DNA from 3 places in the Alteromonas sp. KUL17 genome. Region 1 is predicted to be linked to each of the others. Evidence: predicted binding sites of a transcription regulator. Region 1 holds the regulator's gene; each other region holds the start of a gene.
What was found. Region 1 encodes LexA, which represses DNA repair genes until DNA is damaged. Its sites were predicted from a motif close to TACTGTATNNNNATACAGTA; they were not measured.
Positions count from the first base shown of each region.

Region 1 (6,048 bases):
TTTACATCACGCTCTTTGGTGACAATACAAGTGGCTCACCCTATGTAGATCAATATGATATCTACACCTTCCTAGATGAGAACGGCAACGTTGAAGGTACGACCGAGTGCTATGAATCAGGATCAGTAACATACTCAGGTAAGCTTGATGAAGACACGGGGACAGGAACGATTACTGTAGACTATGATCAGTGCATTCAATATTACGACTCCACTCGGTATGACGGACAATTTTCGCTAGTTATTACTGACGCAGGTGAAAACAGCTCCGAAGTAACGTCTTATTTCACTACTTTGTCTATGCTAGACGGTGGCGTGCGCACAACATTAAAAGGCTACTTAAGTGTTGATTTTCGCTACCGCCCACAAACAGGTACGTTTTATGAAGAGACGAGGCAGTATCTTACTGTCACGCACAATAGTGAAACTTACAAGGTCAGTGGCACATCAGCAGAAGGGGTGACAAACAACACCTTCGTGTCTGAACTTAATGGTTCAATCTACATTGCGTCTAAAGGCAAATTGGACTTTGCGTATTCTTCTGATCAGGGCGACCTTCCCTATTCGTCATCTGGCTCGCTAGTCGTAAAAGGAGATAAAACGGCTGGAATTGACGTTATTGATGGCGCAGTTCGCTATGGCGAAGATAACAACGGCGATGATATTTACGATGTAGGTGTATACTTTAATAATTTAACAGCGTTTGCCAGCGGAAACCATACTGGCCTTGCGCTTTCAGATATCGATGCGATATCCGTACCTCCTGTAGTTAATCAGCCTTATTACTATGCCTATGAGACTGTCTATACCACAGATGAAGTCACCGTTGAGCCTGGCTACTATTATGATTCAGATACTCCCGACTCAGAGCTGGTGATTTCGTTTCGCTGGTATGTAAATGGTGTAGTCCTTGACGATGTTAATAGTACCACGCTGCCACCTTACAGCGCAGTCTTCGGTGATGAAGTTAAAGTTACCATGGTGGTGTCAGACGGTATTAACGTTGTTGAATCCCAGCCTACTTTCGTTGAGATCGGCAATTCTCCTATGACGCTCACTGCATCGAATATGCCTGAAGTAGTAACTGCGGGCGGATACGTAGAGTTTACCGTATCGATGAGTGACCCAGACAGAGTTGACGATGACGTCGCGGGAGAGCTTATTTCAGCGCCTCCCGGTGCTTCGTTAAATGCGGAAGGTCTGATGACCTGGAATGTACCTGCGAATCAACTTTTCAACGCTCAAACTTATATGTTTAGTTTCGCTAGCTTAGACGGAACTGAATCCCAACAAACGCTCGAAATCACTTCTTATGCGGACAAGGCCCCGGCTTATGCTCGTACTACTGTGATGACACCAATTTATAATCATGGCTTTGCTATTGCTTCGACCAATGGTGTAAGTGAACTTATCACGGTAAATGCTCGAAACGTGGGCGCATTTTCGCTAGAAGGTAAGACGCTTAAAAATACCTATGTGTATCCGTATAAACTGCCAACTAAAGGCGAAATTAGAAGCGTGCATACCCAAGATGTTGATGGTGACAATAATGATGAAATCTACCTTCTTACTCAACAGGGATTGTCTGTAATAAAAGACCGCGAAAGTAACGCAGAAGCGGTGTTTATTATTGAAGATAGTATTATTTCTGGCTTATTTTATGACATCAATGGTGACGGGGTTGATGAAGTTGCTTATTTATATGGGAGCGAATATTACAATGCGACTTCTATTGCCATTGTAGATGTTCGCACAGGTGAGCAGTTGCAACAGTACGATATTGACGGCGTCAATAACCTTGCTTTTGGTAACGTAGATGATGACGCATCGATAGAAATGGTAACGAACAATGGTTATGTATTTGATATCGAAAGCGGTGCCAACCAATGGCTATACGGTAGCGGGTTCAGCGACGCATTTGTTGTGCTGGGTGATATGAATAACGATGGTGTAGATGAAATCATCGGTGCCGATAGTTGGAATGATATCTCAATTTACTCAGCAGTATCGAAAAGCAGTTTGGCAACGGCGGAACATGGTGACATTTGTGATATCGCCTATAGTAAAGAAAGCCCAGCTACAGAAGGAATAGTGGTTGTCTCCGAGTGTCAGTGGGGACAAGTTAGAGGTTTTGCATTAGAAGCGGGACAAATCTCTGAGCAGTGGGCTCTTAACCACAACACTTACAGTGGCATGTCACTTTTCATTGACGATTTAGACAATGACAATGTGGACGACATTATTTGGACTGGTGAGAATCAAATTTTAGTAGCGCAACAAGATGCCAACGGTGAATATGCCTTGTCAGATATAAAAGGTGCGCCGCGCGCGAGTAGATATCATGCCGCGGGTTGGGCACCTTATGGCGATAATGATGAAAGAGCCGTCTTTGTTAGCGATACAAGTAGTTACGAATCATCTATTCAGATTTTATCGGTAGATAAAGAGGATAACTTTGCGATAAGTGCTGAGGTTGGCGAAGATGTCTATAACTATAGCAAACCGGTCGTTACAGACTACAACAATGACGGTGTGGGTGAGTTACTAATAGGGGCACTGGATTATAGTTCGTCGTTTAATGTCGTGAGACTTACAGATAACGCTATTCAATGGGCACTGAACAATAATCAGAATAGTGAAATTTCGTTTATTGAAGCCATTGACGTAAATAACGACAGTTACGCCGATGCAGTTATTATTGAGAACAATCGACTTAAAGCGTTTGATATCGAGAATCAGGTGCTTATCGACTCAATCATTAACGATTTTTCAATTAATGCGCTTGCTGCCTCTGAAAAAGACGGTGTGCATTATTTTGCTGTTGGGGGCTATAGTTCGCTCAAGCTCTATAAAATGCAGGATGGTGAATTTGTTGGATTGAATGAATTGGAAACCAATTGTGACCAATTGCTCACGGTAAATTTTGATAGTGATAGCGAACTTGAAGTTGCGTGTTTAAATAGAAACTACAACACCATCAATGTTTATGACGTGGCGAGCGATGCATTAGAACTCAAAGACGCTATAGCACCGTCATTCTACCCTCAGTATATAGCGGCTGTTCCAACGACGTCGTCTAATCAGTCGATTCTCGCTATCTACCAGCCTAACGAGAATGACTATTCGTACAATTATTATGACAGCATCGCATATCGCGTGGTTGAGGTTGATAATAAAGGCAATGTGGTGTGGCAAAGCCCTGGACTTGGGCTCGATAATGTTGAAGGCATGCGCACACGTCAAAATAGTGATGGGGAGCTGGAGTTACAAATTAGTAACCCGAACATGGCTCTTCTCGTAAAATAAGAGGAAAGCACTTGTCGTAGGCTATTGCAGATCGCAAAAGACGCGGCAAGTGCTTGTTATTTAGTTTTAGGTGTATATACTTACAGGAACTGTATGAACAGACAGGTCTTTTATGCGCCCACTCACAGCTCGACAAACCGAAGTTTTAGAACTTATTAAAACAACCATGTTAGAAACGGGAATGCCGCCTACTCGTGCGGAAATAGCCCGTCAGCTTGGCTTTCGTTCTGCTAATGCAGCAGAGGAACATTTGAAAGCATTGGCGCGTAAAGGCGTGATTGAAATTTTGCCTGGTACGTCTCGTGGCATTAAGCTCAATATCCCTCTTGATAACGACGCACAAGAAGAAGGCCTACCGTTAATTGGGCGTGTTGCAGCCGGTGAGCCGATCTTGGCGCAAGAGCATGTTGAATCGCACTACAAAGTCGATCCTGCACTGTTTCAACCCCATGCCGACTTTTTGCTACGCGTTAACGGTATGAGCATGAAAGACATTGGTATTTTAGACGGTGATCTTCTCGCTGTTCATCGCACCACTGATGTACACAACGGTCAGGTGGTTGTGGCGCGTGTAGATGAAGACGTCACCGTAAAGCGTCTAGAGAAACGCGGGCGTGAAGTATTGCTTCATGCTGAGAATGATGAGTTTGCACCAATAAAAGTCGATTTGGCGACTGAACATTTTGCGATAGAAGGTATTGCGGTGGGTGTGATCAGAAACGCTGACTGGATGTAGTATTTTAGCTTGTTTGTATAAAAGCGGCGCGTTAGCCGCTTTTTTTATGTCTTTTGTTCCTGTTTTTTTCTTCAATCTGCCAACTTAGGTTTTATCCTGCCCAGCAAACCTGTTGGTTTTCTGCGCGCTTATTTTTATCATTACTCACGTTATTCTTTCTATGAATGCTTCAAGTATTTTCCATTTTTTATTTTGAATTTTGTTTGAAATCGACATTGAGTAATCGATTACTTATTGATTTCTTAACTAGTTAGTCGAGCATTTACTTTAATCCCGTGTTCAAAATGCCTGTTTGATTCCAAGGGCATCCCACAGCAATGGCTCTCTCTTTTTGCACGTGAAATCCCCCGCGACCATTTTAGTAAATGATTAAAAATTAACCGCTTCGTTAAATTTTTAATAGAAAAGACTAGACGGCACGACATTATTGCGCAATTCTTATACAGAGATTAACAAAATAATAACAATGACTCTAAATTTGTTTTACAAGTTGAGGTTATGGGTCAATCGTTCGCAAACCATTTGGTAGGGCATCGCGCAAATTAATCAGCGTCTTTGACCACGCCATTACGGAGGTGCTGAGTGAAACAACTAACGACCGTTTTCGCAAAATGGTGTTCTAGTATACCAATTTTGCTTTTTTCCCCTTTGCTTTTTGCGCAAGAAGCAAGCGAAGAAGCCTCTTCGCTTAATTTGAGACGCGGTGCTACCGACATCAGTGGGCAGGTATACGACCTCCATATGTTGATGTTCTTCATTTGTGTAGGTATCGCGGTTGTAGTTTTTGGCGTGATGTTCGCCTCAATGTATCTACATAGAAAGTCCCGTGGTGCCAAGCCAGCTAATTTTCACGAAAACGTGAAGGTCGAAATTGCTTGGACCGTTATTCCTTTCCTTATTCTTATTTTCATGGCGGTACCCGCAGCGAATACTCTAATTGCTATGGAAGACACGTCTGAGCCTGACATGACGGTGTTAGTAACAGGCTCTCAATGGAAATGGCACTACAAGTACATGGATAGCGATGTAGAGTTTTATTCTTTACTCGCCACTCAGCGCGAGCAAATAGAAAACAAATTTCAGAAAACAGATAACTACCTGCTTGAAGTTGACCGCCCTCTGGTTATTCCTACTGGGAAAAAAGTACGCTTTCTTATTACTTCTGACGACGTTATCCACTCTTGGTGGGTTCCTGACTTTGCCGTGAAAAAAGATGCCAACCCCGGCTTTATTAACGAGTCTTGGGCCAAGGTGAATGAGCCGGGTATTTATCGCGGACAGTGCGCAGAGCTTTGTGGTAAAGACCATGGCTATATGCCGGTTGTGGTAATTGCTAAAGAACCCGCCGAGTTTGAAAAGTGGATGGGCGAACAAGAAGAGATTGTTCGTAAAGCAAAAGAAGAAGAGCAGCGTCTACTTTCTATGAATATGTCTATGGATGAACTGATGAAAGAGGGCGAGCGAGTATACAACGCAACGTGCGCTGCTTGCCATATGCCAAATGGTGAAGGTTTACCTGGCGTGTTCCCGGCATTAAAAGGCAGCAAGATGGCACTAGAAGATCAGCAAGGTCACATTGACATCGTGCTGCATGGAAAGTCAGGAACAGCCATGCAAGCGTTTGGAAAAATGCTAAGTCTTAAGGAAATTGCCGCCGTAGTCACTTACGAGCGAAATGCCTGGGGCAATAAAACTGGCGATATGGTTCAAGCCAAAGATGTCAACGCAGTGGCAAACGGAAACTAGGAGCAGACAATGAGCAAAGCAACTGAAGTTATTTCGCCAGATACCTCTGCGCCTCATGACGGTCACCTACATGATGACCATGAACACCACGATCATATTCCTAAAGGGATAACGCGTTGGTTGTTTACCACTAACCACAAAGACATAGGCACACTTTACCTGTGGTTTGCCTTTATTATGTTTTTAGTTGGTGGTGCGATGGCCATGGTGATCCGCGCTGAACTATTCCAACCCGGTCTACAAATTGTAGAGCCAAACTTC
Region 1 covers NZ_BJKJ01000009.1:39,194-45,241, reverse strand. The annotation lists gene KUL49_RS09970 (hypothetical protein) at 1-3,305, shown strand, start outside; gene lexA (transcriptional repressor LexA) at 3,418-4,041, shown strand; gene coxB (cytochrome c oxidase subunit II) at 4,624-5,787, shown strand; gene ctaD (cytochrome c oxidase subunit I) at 5,797-6,048, shown strand, end outside.

Region 2 (6,048 bases), on a different contig from region 1:
GACAAACAATCATTAAAGGTGGTTGATGTTATATCTGGTATCTCACCAAATGCTATGCGCAGAGTATTTGGCGGCTGGATATTTTTCGCAGCTGTTGTCGGCGTTATTGTAAGTGTAGCACCAGATTTGAGCGCTCAATTTATCGGTTTAACACTTTTCGTTCTTGTTGCCTTTACACTCGTAATGTTTGGACAGAGCAGAATAGCGGAAGGCTGGCCAGCTATAATTTGTGACAACAACTACATCGGCGTGGTGAGAGACCCTGTTAAGAGAGAGTATATTTGTGTGAACTCTGCTCTGGTCAAAGAAGCTAACCCCACATTAATAAAACCCAACAAAAAAGCGGTTGAGATTGTGTTAGATAGCGAACAACTATCGGCAGAAGATCAAGAGGTGCTAAACCAAGCGGTTTGGCCTCGGGATAACAAGCTAATAGGACTAGCCCATTTTAAAAAGCGTGAAGAGGCGTGTGATAGCCTCATGTGGTGTGTCAAACATCGTAGCTCTCATTAGATTTACAGTCTTGAGTATTACTCCTTGTCCGTGATTAGCGCTAGTTCGGTATAAAGCGGGTAGTGGTCTGAGCCTATGCTTTCAAGTTTCTCTATATTGACCAATGCAAAATGTTCCGAGTGAAATACGTGGTCTAACGGCCATTTCACTAAAGGATATTTCGCGTGAAATGTATTGAAAAAACCGCGCCCCTCTCGTGGGTCTAAAAGTCCGCTTATTTTCTTGAACTTTCTGGTAGTAGGTGACCAAGCTACATCGTTAAGATCGCCAGCGACGACAATAGGGCCCTCTGTTTCAGCTATTTCTTCCCCCACAACAGTAAGTTCTACGTCTCTGGGCTTTGCATACGTGTTTTCTGTTGGGCTTGGTGGTTTTGGATGAAGAAAATATAGCGTGACATCTTGTCCGTGGTGATTGATTTTCACTTTCATGGACGGCACATCTTCTTCTATTAAAAATCGCAATGAGACCTCTTCAAAGGGAAGCTTACTATAAAGGTGCATACCGTAGAGGTTTTCGAGTGGGCAAAATTTACGATACGGGTATTCAGATTCAATTTCACTGATGCCTTTCTGCCACTTCTCATTAGATTCCAACGTTACGAGAAAATCAGGTTGCTTATTACGTACATGTTCAATGAGCTTGCGAAAATCGTCATTAGGCATATACACATTGCTTGATAAAACACTTAGCTTTTGGCTCGCACTCTCAACCTCGACGTGCCTAACTTCTCTTTTATACAGAGGGGTATAAGGAATGATCCAGATAACCTGATAAATAAGGCTAACTGTTAATCCAGCGACAATAATTACTGCTAGGCTATCTATCTGTGCGTAATAGGTTGATTCAAAAATATGCCCAGCAATTAACAAAGAAATGATAGCTGCTATTTGTAGTCGCGGAAATTCCCACACTCTTACTAACCAATGAGAAGAAGGAAGCAAAGGGGCCCAGCTTACGGCTATAAATAAGACTGAAACAGCAGTAAGTGCAGTATCCATGTCTAGTTGGTCCTTGAGTTTAATTAACGAAAAACACTCCACCTGTTGCTTCTGTCTGCAAAACTAAATTGATGACTATAGCTAGGGCCTGTTGACCTTTGGTGTACGAATTTTGGTCTAAATGGAAGCCTTTTAATCGCGAAACAGTCCTGCAAGCCTAGCGGGCTAAGTTAAAGGACTGTGACAAAGAGTAAAAGGCTTCCATAACGACCCCTTCGGGCAGCGCCTTTGTGCCATCTATACTGCGTTGAATGTTCTCGATTTAGAACCACTAAACCGTCAAACATTCGCCTTGTCTAGATGGCACACAGACCGCTGCAAAAATGTACAAAAAAGGTCAACAGGCCCGAGTGAAGCGATACAAATCGTTATAACTACGGCAGCTTTGTGAAATAAGTTTAACCTAAGTATCACTGTAACTTAGCGGCGGCCAACGACAAAAAGTTATCCCCTAGTACAATTGATAGGTGCTTTTCTTAAGTGAAGTTGACGAGTTTTGGGCATTAACAAAATTAAGTAAAAAGTTCTCAAACAAAGGCAAAGTTTGCAAAACAAAACTTACTTAACTAGCCCTGGATATTAATATTTATCATATAAAACAATGCCTTATTTTGTTGGCAAGGAATTGGCATGACTATCTACGAGTTTCGACAAAGGAGAAATGTTATGAAACGTTCACTTATTTCTATGATTGTTGCTACAACTTTGACTGCAGCTGCATATGCAGGTGACATGGACACAGACAGCACAACTAATAAATGGGAGAAAGGTGCCAAAGACGCATGGATTGATGGCAAAGCAGAAGCAACGCTGTTGTTCAATGGTAACCTTGATTCATTCGACATTAACACTGACGTTAAAAACGGTAATGTCGTTCTTACTGGTAAGGTTGAGAACTCTGTTGATAAAAAGCTAGCGGAAGAGCTAGTAGCGAATATTGACGGTGTAACGTCTGTAGACAACAAGCTAACGGTTGTCTCTGACAAAGATATGGAAGGCGACATGTCAGATGACATGGAAGATACTGTTGACGAAGGCACAAGCGAGTTAACTGACGCCAAAATCGCCACAGTAATCAAAACTCGTCTTCTTATGGATACCGATATTTCAGGTTTCGACATCGATGTTGACGTAGAAAACGGTGTAGTAACACTGACTGGCGACGTTGATTCTGATGCTGAGCGTGATCTAGCTGTGGAAATTGCCAAGAATGCATCTGACGTAAAAGATGTTGAAAGCAACCTTCGTGTAGTTACTGAAACTGCGATGAACTAATATCATTGTTGCTTTACACAAAAAAGGGGCCTCGGCCCCTTTTTTTCTGGTCACGTTTTACAGAGCTTTTCAAATCGCAACAAACAAAGGAAGCACAGCTGCTAATATTTGTCAGGAGGACTCATTCACCATTCTCCACCTTTTTTCCATTTAGTATCATCTTACGTGCTCTAGCATCCGAGTGGCGTATCATATCGTTAATAAGCGACGTCTCAGGCATATTCTTCCAGTATTTTTTTGGCATTGAACTTAACAATGCCTTTGTTTTTACGCGGGCAGGATTAAATATATTTGCATAATACGTAAGCCAGTATTTTTCAATTCTGTCATCATTTGGAATGATACTAGGATCAGGATTATCTTCCAAAACAAGTGTTTTAGTATTCCAATGCGCAGCTCGATAAGGGGTAAGTATTGACCAACACATATTTTTAAAACGCGTCTGAAAAAAATCGAGCTTCATTTCCAAGCTGAAGTGTTCTGGTTCATACCACGCAATAAAATGCTCTTGTCCGTCAAGTACGACTTCTCGAAATCTCAAAAAAGCACTTATCTTATATGCATCGCGTTTTACTGCTTTAGCCAGCACGTTGAGACGCAACACATCTTCATCAGTTTTTAAGTGAATAAGGTTTCTGTTTTCGAAAACTACTCGCCATAAAACGCGGTAACATAAAGCGAAACGATCGGTGGCTTGGTGGCATAACGCATACTTCAACAGCGTTAAAACTGATCTGGGAATTCTGTAATTCGTTTGGCTTTCACCAATAGCGTTGGCCGAATCGGTCACGGCAAACCAGTCGTCTTGGTTAGATTGCGAAGTTTGCCATGTAACGTTCTCGGGAGGTATGTGTTGGGCTAGACATTCTCTCGATGCTTTTCGCCATTCGTCGTATCCGGGCACTGATGAAATTGTTACTTTTTTCATTGCGGTACCAATTAGATTAGGCGCTGAACAATTCAAACTGTTTTGGTTGTTTAAATTGCTGTTCAAAGTTACTGCTATCGAGCAAATGTATAGCGGGGGAATAATCACTAACAGTAATGAACGGTTTTAATTTTTGTAAGGGTAAACGCATTTTTGTGAGATCGAACCAGCTAAGCTTTGTGTAACGTCGAATAGCCAAAATTTTTTGTACTGTGCGTGCTCCCAGTCCAGGAACTCGCAATAAAAGTAGCTTGTCAGCTTTATTTAAATCGATGGGAAATATGTGGCGATTGCGTAGCGCCCACGCAAGCTTGGGGTCGTGCTCCATATCTAGCATGTCGTTGTGTACGATTTCATCTAAACCAAATCCATAAAAGCGCAGGAGCCAATCGGCCTGATAAAGTCGGTGTTCACGGATAAGTGGCGCCGGTTTAAGAGGCAAGACTTCAGACGCATCTGGGATGGGCGAAAATGCAGAATAGTAAACGCGCCGCAATTTTTGTTGACCATACAGTTTGACACTCGTGCCAAGGATAACTTTATCATTTGAGTCATCGGCTCCTATGATCATCTGAGTGGACTGTCCGCCAGGAGCAAAGCGAGGTGGGCGTTTGCCCGAGTAGGTTTTATCTACTTTGTGTTCATTTATTTTGTCTTTCAATGTATTCATTGAACCGTGAATTTCACCAAGGTCTTTTTCCGGGGCGTATTTGTTCAACGAATTTTGCGTCGGCATTTCGATGTTTATACTTAGCCTATCGGCATATAAGCCAGCTTCAGCCTGTAGTTCAGGAGATGCATTCGGAATGGTCTTAAGATGAATGTATCCTTTAAATCCGTGATCAATGCGAAGAGACTTCGCGATGCGTACCATGCTCTCCATAGTCAGGTCAGGAGAGCCGACAATACCGGAACTTAAAAATAATCCCTCAATGTAGTTACGCTTATAAAAATTAAGCGTTAAATCAACTGTTTCTTTAACGGTAAAACGCGCTCGTTGAACGTTGCTAGACACCCTATTGATGCAGTAATGGCAATCGTATATGCAATAGTTGGTCATTAGGATCTTAAGTAATGATACGCATCGACCATCAGGGGTAAAGCTGTGACATATCCCTGACCCTCCTGTGAGCGAACCTATTCCTGTTTTGTCAGTTTTACCTGCTTTTCGTTTACCGGCGGAGCCACTTGCGCAAGAAGCGTCATACTTAGCGGCATCTGAAAGAATTTCGAGTTTTTGAATAAGTTTGTCATGCATCGCAAATGGTCACTTTCTCTAGGCAAATGTACGTGGTAGACGGTCTGAAAAAAAACAAGATTCCATACCAGTACTTTGCTTGTTGTGGTATATCTCAATACTGTATAAGTGTACAGCATTAAGGAGAGTGAGTTTATTAAATTTGAAAGGAAAATTTTATCTTACTGTGTGTAGAAAGTACCTTATACAACTTTAGTATAAGTTTTGGGTTGGTCTAAGCTTCTGAAAAATAAAGATTAACTATATGGTGCGGAAGGTGCATATGGTTAAGTAGATATGAGTGAATCACTTGATGTATTAAATAGACGAAAGTTTGTATTGTCAGGCAGAAAACATCTGCTGCAACGTGAAAGCTAGAAACTTAAATAGTCGAATGACTCAATACATTGGTGATAAATAGTTTTAATTAAGTGGATTGTAGCGAGCTTATCGATACAAGTGCAAAATCGTTCAAGGAGTGGGGCATGAACTTTTTAAAGTGGGTTTATTCAGGCTTAGTGGTATCAGCAATCATTGTTATAGTCGGTGTAATTGGGCAAGGAAAGCTATCCGTAAGCCAAGCATCAGCTGATGACGAACAGCGCCCCGTTCATATGGATATTCAAAAAGTACAGCGCAACTTCTCATTGGTAGAATTTGATTTGTCGAAAAAGGCACATCTATTGAGAAAAACGCGTCTAGAGCACTACATTGCACAGGCTAAGCAAGCCGATTTAAGAGGTTGGAAATTTAAGCGTGATGAGTTTGTTGAGCGCGCCGAAAATATTCTAAATCACCATCTTACTCAATACGCGAATGATGTTAGTCAAGATGCGGAAACTTATACCGTTCAAGCAATCTAATACAAAGGCTAAACATGAAAACGCGCCCAACATTCTTACAATGTAGGGCGCGTTTTTCGTTTGAGTGTTTTCCAAATTTATTCCGACAGCGCAGAAATATAAGCTCTTACCACTTTTTCAACAAAGGCCTGACAATCTTTGGCCGTGGTTGGGTCATATTCACCATGGTTGGTAATGTTGTTCGACAATACGCGAATACCTAAAAAGGGAACGTGGTAGGCATGTGCAATC
Region 2 covers NZ_BJKJ01000004.1:27,358-33,405, reverse strand. The annotation lists gene KUL49_RS04955 (hypothetical protein) at 1-513, shown strand, start outside; gene KUL49_RS04950 (endonuclease/exonuclease/phosphatase family protein) at 531-1,514, opposite strand; gene KUL49_RS04945 (BON domain-containing protein) at 2,181-2,789, shown strand; gene KUL49_RS04940 (TIGR03915 family putative DNA repair protein) at 2,911-3,717, opposite strand; gene KUL49_RS04935 (putative DNA modification/repair radical SAM protein) at 3,734-4,975, opposite strand; gene KUL49_RS04930 (hypothetical protein) at 5,440-5,817, shown strand; gene KUL49_RS04925 (5'-methylthioadenosine/S-adenosylhomocysteine nucleosidase) at 5,895-6,048, opposite strand, start outside.
Region 2: the regulator LexA is predicted to act here: its motif matches at 5,074-5,093, upstream of KUL49_RS04935 (putative DNA modification/repair radical SAM protein).

Region 3 (6,048 bases), on a different contig from region 1:
GCGCTTCTATAGGCGTAAGCAAATGGCTAGACCACATAAACAGGCTGTTCACTTTACCGTAGTGCATTGTAGCCATTTTGTGGAGGTGAAAACGCAGCTTATCTTTGCTATCGAGCTTCTGTAATAATGCCTCAATACTGTGCTCAAACTTAGCGTAGAAGTTATTTTGCTTAAGCGATAATGGCCTGCGATCAAACTCTGTAACTAGCGTATCCTCTTCGTATAGTTGCTTCCAAAAAGTAAGGCCGAACAAACTGCGCCATAACCGGTTTTCCGTGCGCCAGCCTTCAATGCCGTGCCGTGCATAATGCGCCAACACGCCACGCTCTACTTGCTGATTTTGACTTACGTCAATATCCAGTGTACGGCTAGCATTGCGAAGCATGTCGGTAACCGTGCTGGTGCGTTTTTTGTGGTATTTACGGGCGTAAAAGTCTTCCGCAAACGCAAGCAGTGTATCCGATGGAGGATTATCGATAATCTCTTCAAGCCCCTCTTTAACACCATCTTCATTTCCGTCTTTGTAGCTTTCCCTTAGCCATTTTTCTTTTGCTTTGTCACTTTGCGCCTGTTTCAATATTGCTAGCCCTTTGGGCCTATCGAAGGCTAGCACTTTAAGCCCTAGTGCATAAAGTAATTGGTCGCGATAAAAACTGGCAGATACACCTTCTGTAACAGGTAATTCACCCTCTGCAATGGCAAGCAATATATCATTGTTATAAAAGGCCAACTGACTGAAGTGATTGGCGTAAAACCAAGAAGCTTCAGCGTCGCTTTTAGTATCAAAACGCGCTGTATCGGTTACCGAGTCAGAGCGGGTTCTCATTACGCCTAAATCACGCATAGAAAACTGGTTTAAACGACTTTTGGTGTTACCAAAATAGAGAAACAGTAAATAGCGAAGCGCATCGTCGAATAGGCACACCAAGTAGTTATTAAGCGAGAAGCGCTCTGGCCAGCCTCTAGCACCGATATGTTCATTAAGTAACGTTACGAGTTTGGGCTTGGTGAGCGATGCTAATCCCTGCGTACTGCCGTATTCAGCAAGAAGCGCCAGCAGCGCCTCTTTGGTCAATACCCCTGCAATATCGTTAAGCGTAGCGTGAGTAATATCGCCAAACCAACCGTTTTCTATAAGCCAATCTATCTGTGCTTGTGGTTCAGTGATTTCGCCATAATTAAACTGCGTTCTGTCAATCACCGCATACTTGCGATTGGCAGCCCTAACAACAATGCACTGCTTGTCATCATCTAATGCTTTAAAGCGCTCAACAAAGTCCGTTGCACCATCGCTTAAAAGCGCACTGTTAGCGCCTTCGAAGAAAGCAAGGAACTCGTGAAAGTGTGAAAGGTAATAACGTGGCGGTAAATCTTTTCGCATGAGGTATCTTTGACTATGAAAACATCAACAGTGTATATTTATACAGCCATGCTAATCAAATTAAATCCATCACGATTGCGTTACACATCCGCTGCTAAAAATCTTTTTAAACACGTACTCGCTGTTTAGACACCCACTGAAAGAACGTTGAAAGCTGCTCGTCATCTAGTAAACGTTGTAAATTGAAGTAGTGCTTGGCTAATGTCATCTCATCATAAAAGCGATGTATGCCGCTATGACATTGCCTACAAATATAAATACCGTCCTGCAACTCGGCTTTGCTGAAGTGCTTTTTGAAATAGGTGCGCCGATGCATTTTTTTGGGAATAAGGTGGTGATAAGTAAGGCGCGTCTCTCTGTTACAACACGGGCATTTTCCTACTTTATTTGCCACATCGTCACCTTTATTTGTTCGCCTGGCCAGCCGCTATTGAAGCCGACGGTCTGTATCTTATATTCAACGGTGACTGAACGACACCGCTACTACCAGCGCACGCTACTTTCACGCGAAACACTATGCACTTTATAAAGGAAATCCACTCGTCTAAGCATTACGTAATAAACCTGTTTACTGATTAATAAGGCGATTAAATATGAGCTTAACCCGTTCCATGGACTTTTCATGTCCTTACTGTATGGCCCCCAACGATGTAGAAATAGATGAAATTAACGATGTTGGCCAAGTGCAGGTACTCGACTGCCAAGTGTGTTGCCAGCCTATAGAGCTTACTGCTTACCAGCACGGTGAAGACATTCAAATAGAGGCTGAACGAGAGAATGACTAAGCAATTTACTCGCAGCGATATTGATGAACTTACTCAGCGATACCGTGCCAACCTAATTAACAGTTTGTCTGGATTCAAATCGGCGACATTGGTGGGTACTACAAACGGCAACACCAACAATTTAGCCATTGTAAGTTCGGTTGTTCATGTGGGCGCTAACCCGCCGCTAATCGGGATGATCATGCGTCCTCACACGGTCGTACGAGACACCCTTAGCAATATAAAACAACAGGGCTTTTATACGCTAAATCACGTTTCAGCCGATTGGGTCGATAAAGCACATCAAACGTCTGCCCGCTATGCCCCTGATGAAAGTGAATTTGAAGCAGTGGGCTTAACACCACAGTTTAGCGAGTTATTTAGTGCGCCGTTTGTTAAAGAAAGCCAAATCAAGATGGGCTTGAAGGTGGCGCAACATTTAAAACTGCTTAACGAAACCGAAATGGTTATTGGAGAAATTCAAGAGCTCCATATGCCAGAGAGCATTATTGATGAAGACGGATACGCCGATTTAGAAAAAGCCAACACTGCCTGTATTTCTGGTTTAGATAGCTATCATAATACTACGCGTATTGCACAATTTGCTTACGCCAAACCCGGTGTATCCCTAGCTAAAAAATGAACTTGTAGCAGATAGAACAGTCTAAAATTTACAATCGGGTGTTATTACTCTGAATTTTATTTAATCTAGATCAAGTGAAAATAAGACATTTCATTCGATCTTTTTTCAAAAAGAGATAGTATTTAAACATTACACAAAACCTGCCTCTTTGGGCAGGTTTTTGCGTTTAAGGCACTGAATAAAAAAGAATCATTATCGTTTCTATCTCTTAAGGAGAATGTTATGAAATCTGTAAATCGCCGTGACTTTTTAAAACTGTCGGGCTCTACAGTTATCGGTCTTACATTAGGTGGTGTAGCGTTACGTGCACAAGCTCAAGAACAATTGAGCGCTGATGACCCAACTGCTAAAGCATTGAACTACACACCATCGTCAACCGTTGAAGGTGCAAAATGTGCTAACTGCATGTACGTGCAGGGTGCCGATGGCGAACAATATCGCCCTTGTAACATTTTCCCTAACAAGCTGGTTAACGCTGATGGCTGGTGTAGCGCGTGGGTTAAAAAGCCAGGTTAAGCATTTAAAGCGGCATAGCAGCTTTTATGTTGAAACCAAACGCTGCATAAAGCTACAAACAGCGGCTGGTCACAATAGCTTAAAGTTAGTAACTTGAATTGTAAAAGCCCTCGATGACTCGAGGGCTTTTTTGTTTGGAAACGCTTTGAGATGCTTTAACTTAGCAACGAGCCACTTGTTAACCGTCGTTATTAAGGCCAGTATCAATACCTTTTAAGCTTGGGGTGTCAAAACGGGTTGGTAAAAGGCCAGGCTTAATGAAAAAACCATGTTTTGCTTCAAACACTTTACCTATTTTCAGCACATTTTCATCTTGCCACTTGCCGCCGATAAAGCTAATTCCTACCGGGAGATTCTTTACTTGGCCCGCAGGTACTGTAAGGTGCGGATACCCTGCAACAGCGGCCAAATAACCAATACCAATAAAACCGGCTGGCGAATGATCTCCATACACTCCATCGATTAAAAATGAAGGGCTATTTGAAGGCGCTACTAATACATCGACATTGTGCTTTGCTAGCAATGCGTCAATACCATTTTTGCCCGCGGTATCCTGAATAAGGCGAAGTGCGCTTTGATACTGTTCACTATCTATAGATGCTGACGCTAGCGACTTTTCGAAAATATCTTGATTAAACAGCACCAACTCTCGTTCGGTTTTGTTATTAAAAGCGATAAGCTCAGATAAGTTTCTAGCAGGGATCTCTGCCGGCGACCCCGACAAATATTCATTGATGCTGTGATGAAACTCGCTTAGCAAAACATTGTACGAGTCGGGCCAAAATGAATCTGGCTGGGAAAAGTCACTGATATCCACCAAGGTCGCGCCCGATGCTTTTAACTGATTTAATGCGCTTTCATAAACCGCTAATACATGAGGGTTATCGCCCTGGCGATACCTGACCACACCAATGCGCTTGCCCTTTAAGTCTGTTGGAAGCATCTCAGATAAAGGCATGGCCGGGCGATGAGCCCCTGCATTTTTAGTGGCGCTATCGCTTGCATCTTCGCCCGCCATTACAGCTGTCATAAGCCATGCATCTTGAACATTGGAGGTCATAGGTCCTGCGGTATCTTGACTGAAGGAAATAGGCACTATATGCGTTCTAGAAAGTAAACCGACCGTTGGCTTAAAGCCCACTACACCATTAATAGATGCAGGGCATATTATAGAGCCATTGGTTTCAGTGCCTACGGCGAGTGATGCTAATCTGAGTGACATTGCTGCGCCCGAGCCAGAAGACGAGCCACATGCACTTCTTGATAAAATATGCGGGTTACGGGTTAAGCCACCTACTGCACTCCAGCCGCTTATCGATGATTCTGAACGAAAATTTGCCCATTCAGATAAGTTAGTCTTGCCAAGAATGATCGCCCCAGCGGCTTTAAGCTTCGCCACAATCGGAGCGTCTCGACCGGTATTGTTATTAATTAGCGCCATAGAGCCTGCCGTCGTTGGCATCTCTGTACTCTCTATATTGTCTTTCAATAGCACGGGGATGCCAGCTAAAGGTCCTAATGCTTCACCATTAGCCACTTTTTTATCAATAGCTTTCGCTTCAGCTAGTGCATTTGGATTTAGCGCTAAAATGCTGTTTGTCTTTTTATCAAGCTGCTCAATTCTCGCCAGATAACCACTGACTAACGCTGACGATGTAACCTTGCCATCGATAATAGCTTGCGCTTGAACAAACGCAGGTTCATCTAACCACTTTGAAGGGGTAGGATTAGGGTTCGATTGCGACGCGCAGGCGGTGCATAGCAAAACAGCTATCAGCAAATACCACTCTTTCAACATAGATCTTTCCTTAATGCAGAGTCCTAGTGCCTGTTATTGCATTTAACTAAACAAGCAAAAAGCAACAGGCTTTATCATATTGTTAACTTGATATACGTTGAATCAGAAATAGTTCATTGTCTACAACATAAATCTTGTGATCACATAAAGGAAGATTCTTGGGGTAGCTTATGAAGAAGATTATCTAGCTGATATTTGTTGAGCAGCAATTGATAGCGGCCATCTTCAATGAAGCGATTCAGCACAGTATTAAACTTGGCTCTCAGCTCAGGGTCGGGGATCGCTGCGCAATATACAGAGACAGGAAATAATTCATGAAACACCGTTTCTTTCTCAGCATAAACCTCGTTTTCAAGTTTGAAGTGGTTAAATATGCTTCGGTCTAAAACAATAACGTCGACATGATCACGCATAAGCATGTCAACCTGACGGTCCTGCCTAGCCATTTCTATATAAGCTGGCTCGAGCGCCAAGGCTTCCTTAAACTGCTCGCCTAATACCGATTGCGCTGTTTGAAATGCAATAACGCTCTTTCCTTTTAAATCGCTTATATCATCAATAACAAAGTTTCTAGCTGCCTGTGACACGGCCACATTTTGATAAATAATGTATGGGTCAGAAAGGATAGAAACGTTAACGTTGTGTGCCGCATTTTGTGTAAGCCCAATATCGACAGCACTGTTCTTTAGTAAATGTGCCGTGCGACCAAAGGGAACATAGATAGGCGAAAGTGTATGACCCATTTCCGATACAATGGCTCTGACAAGGTCAACTTCAAACCCACTGTGCTCTTGCGATATGACATATGGTGGCTTGTTCCACCCAACCACCACATTTAGCTCTCGGGCGACGACAGAAGAGGCGTTGGCAAAGACGCACAAAAACAAAATAAGAAAACGCATAAAACTCCGGTTAACTTTCCAATCGAACCGTTTTATTAACTATA
Region 3 covers NZ_BJKJ01000019.1:78,921-84,968, reverse strand. The annotation lists gene KUL49_RS15585 (exonuclease domain-containing protein) at 1-1,381, opposite strand, end outside; gene KUL49_RS15580 (hypothetical protein) at 1,488-1,775, opposite strand; gene KUL49_RS15575 (CPXCG motif-containing cysteine-rich protein) at 1,975-2,166, shown strand; gene KUL49_RS15570 (flavin reductase family protein) at 2,159-2,788, shown strand; gene KUL49_RS15565 (high-potential iron-sulfur protein) at 3,011-3,304, shown strand; gene KUL49_RS15560 (amidase) at 3,483-5,102, opposite strand; gene KUL49_RS15555 (ABC transporter substrate-binding protein) at 5,243-6,004, opposite strand.
Region 3: the regulator LexA is predicted to act here: its motif matches at 1,410-1,429, upstream of KUL49_RS15585 (exonuclease domain-containing protein).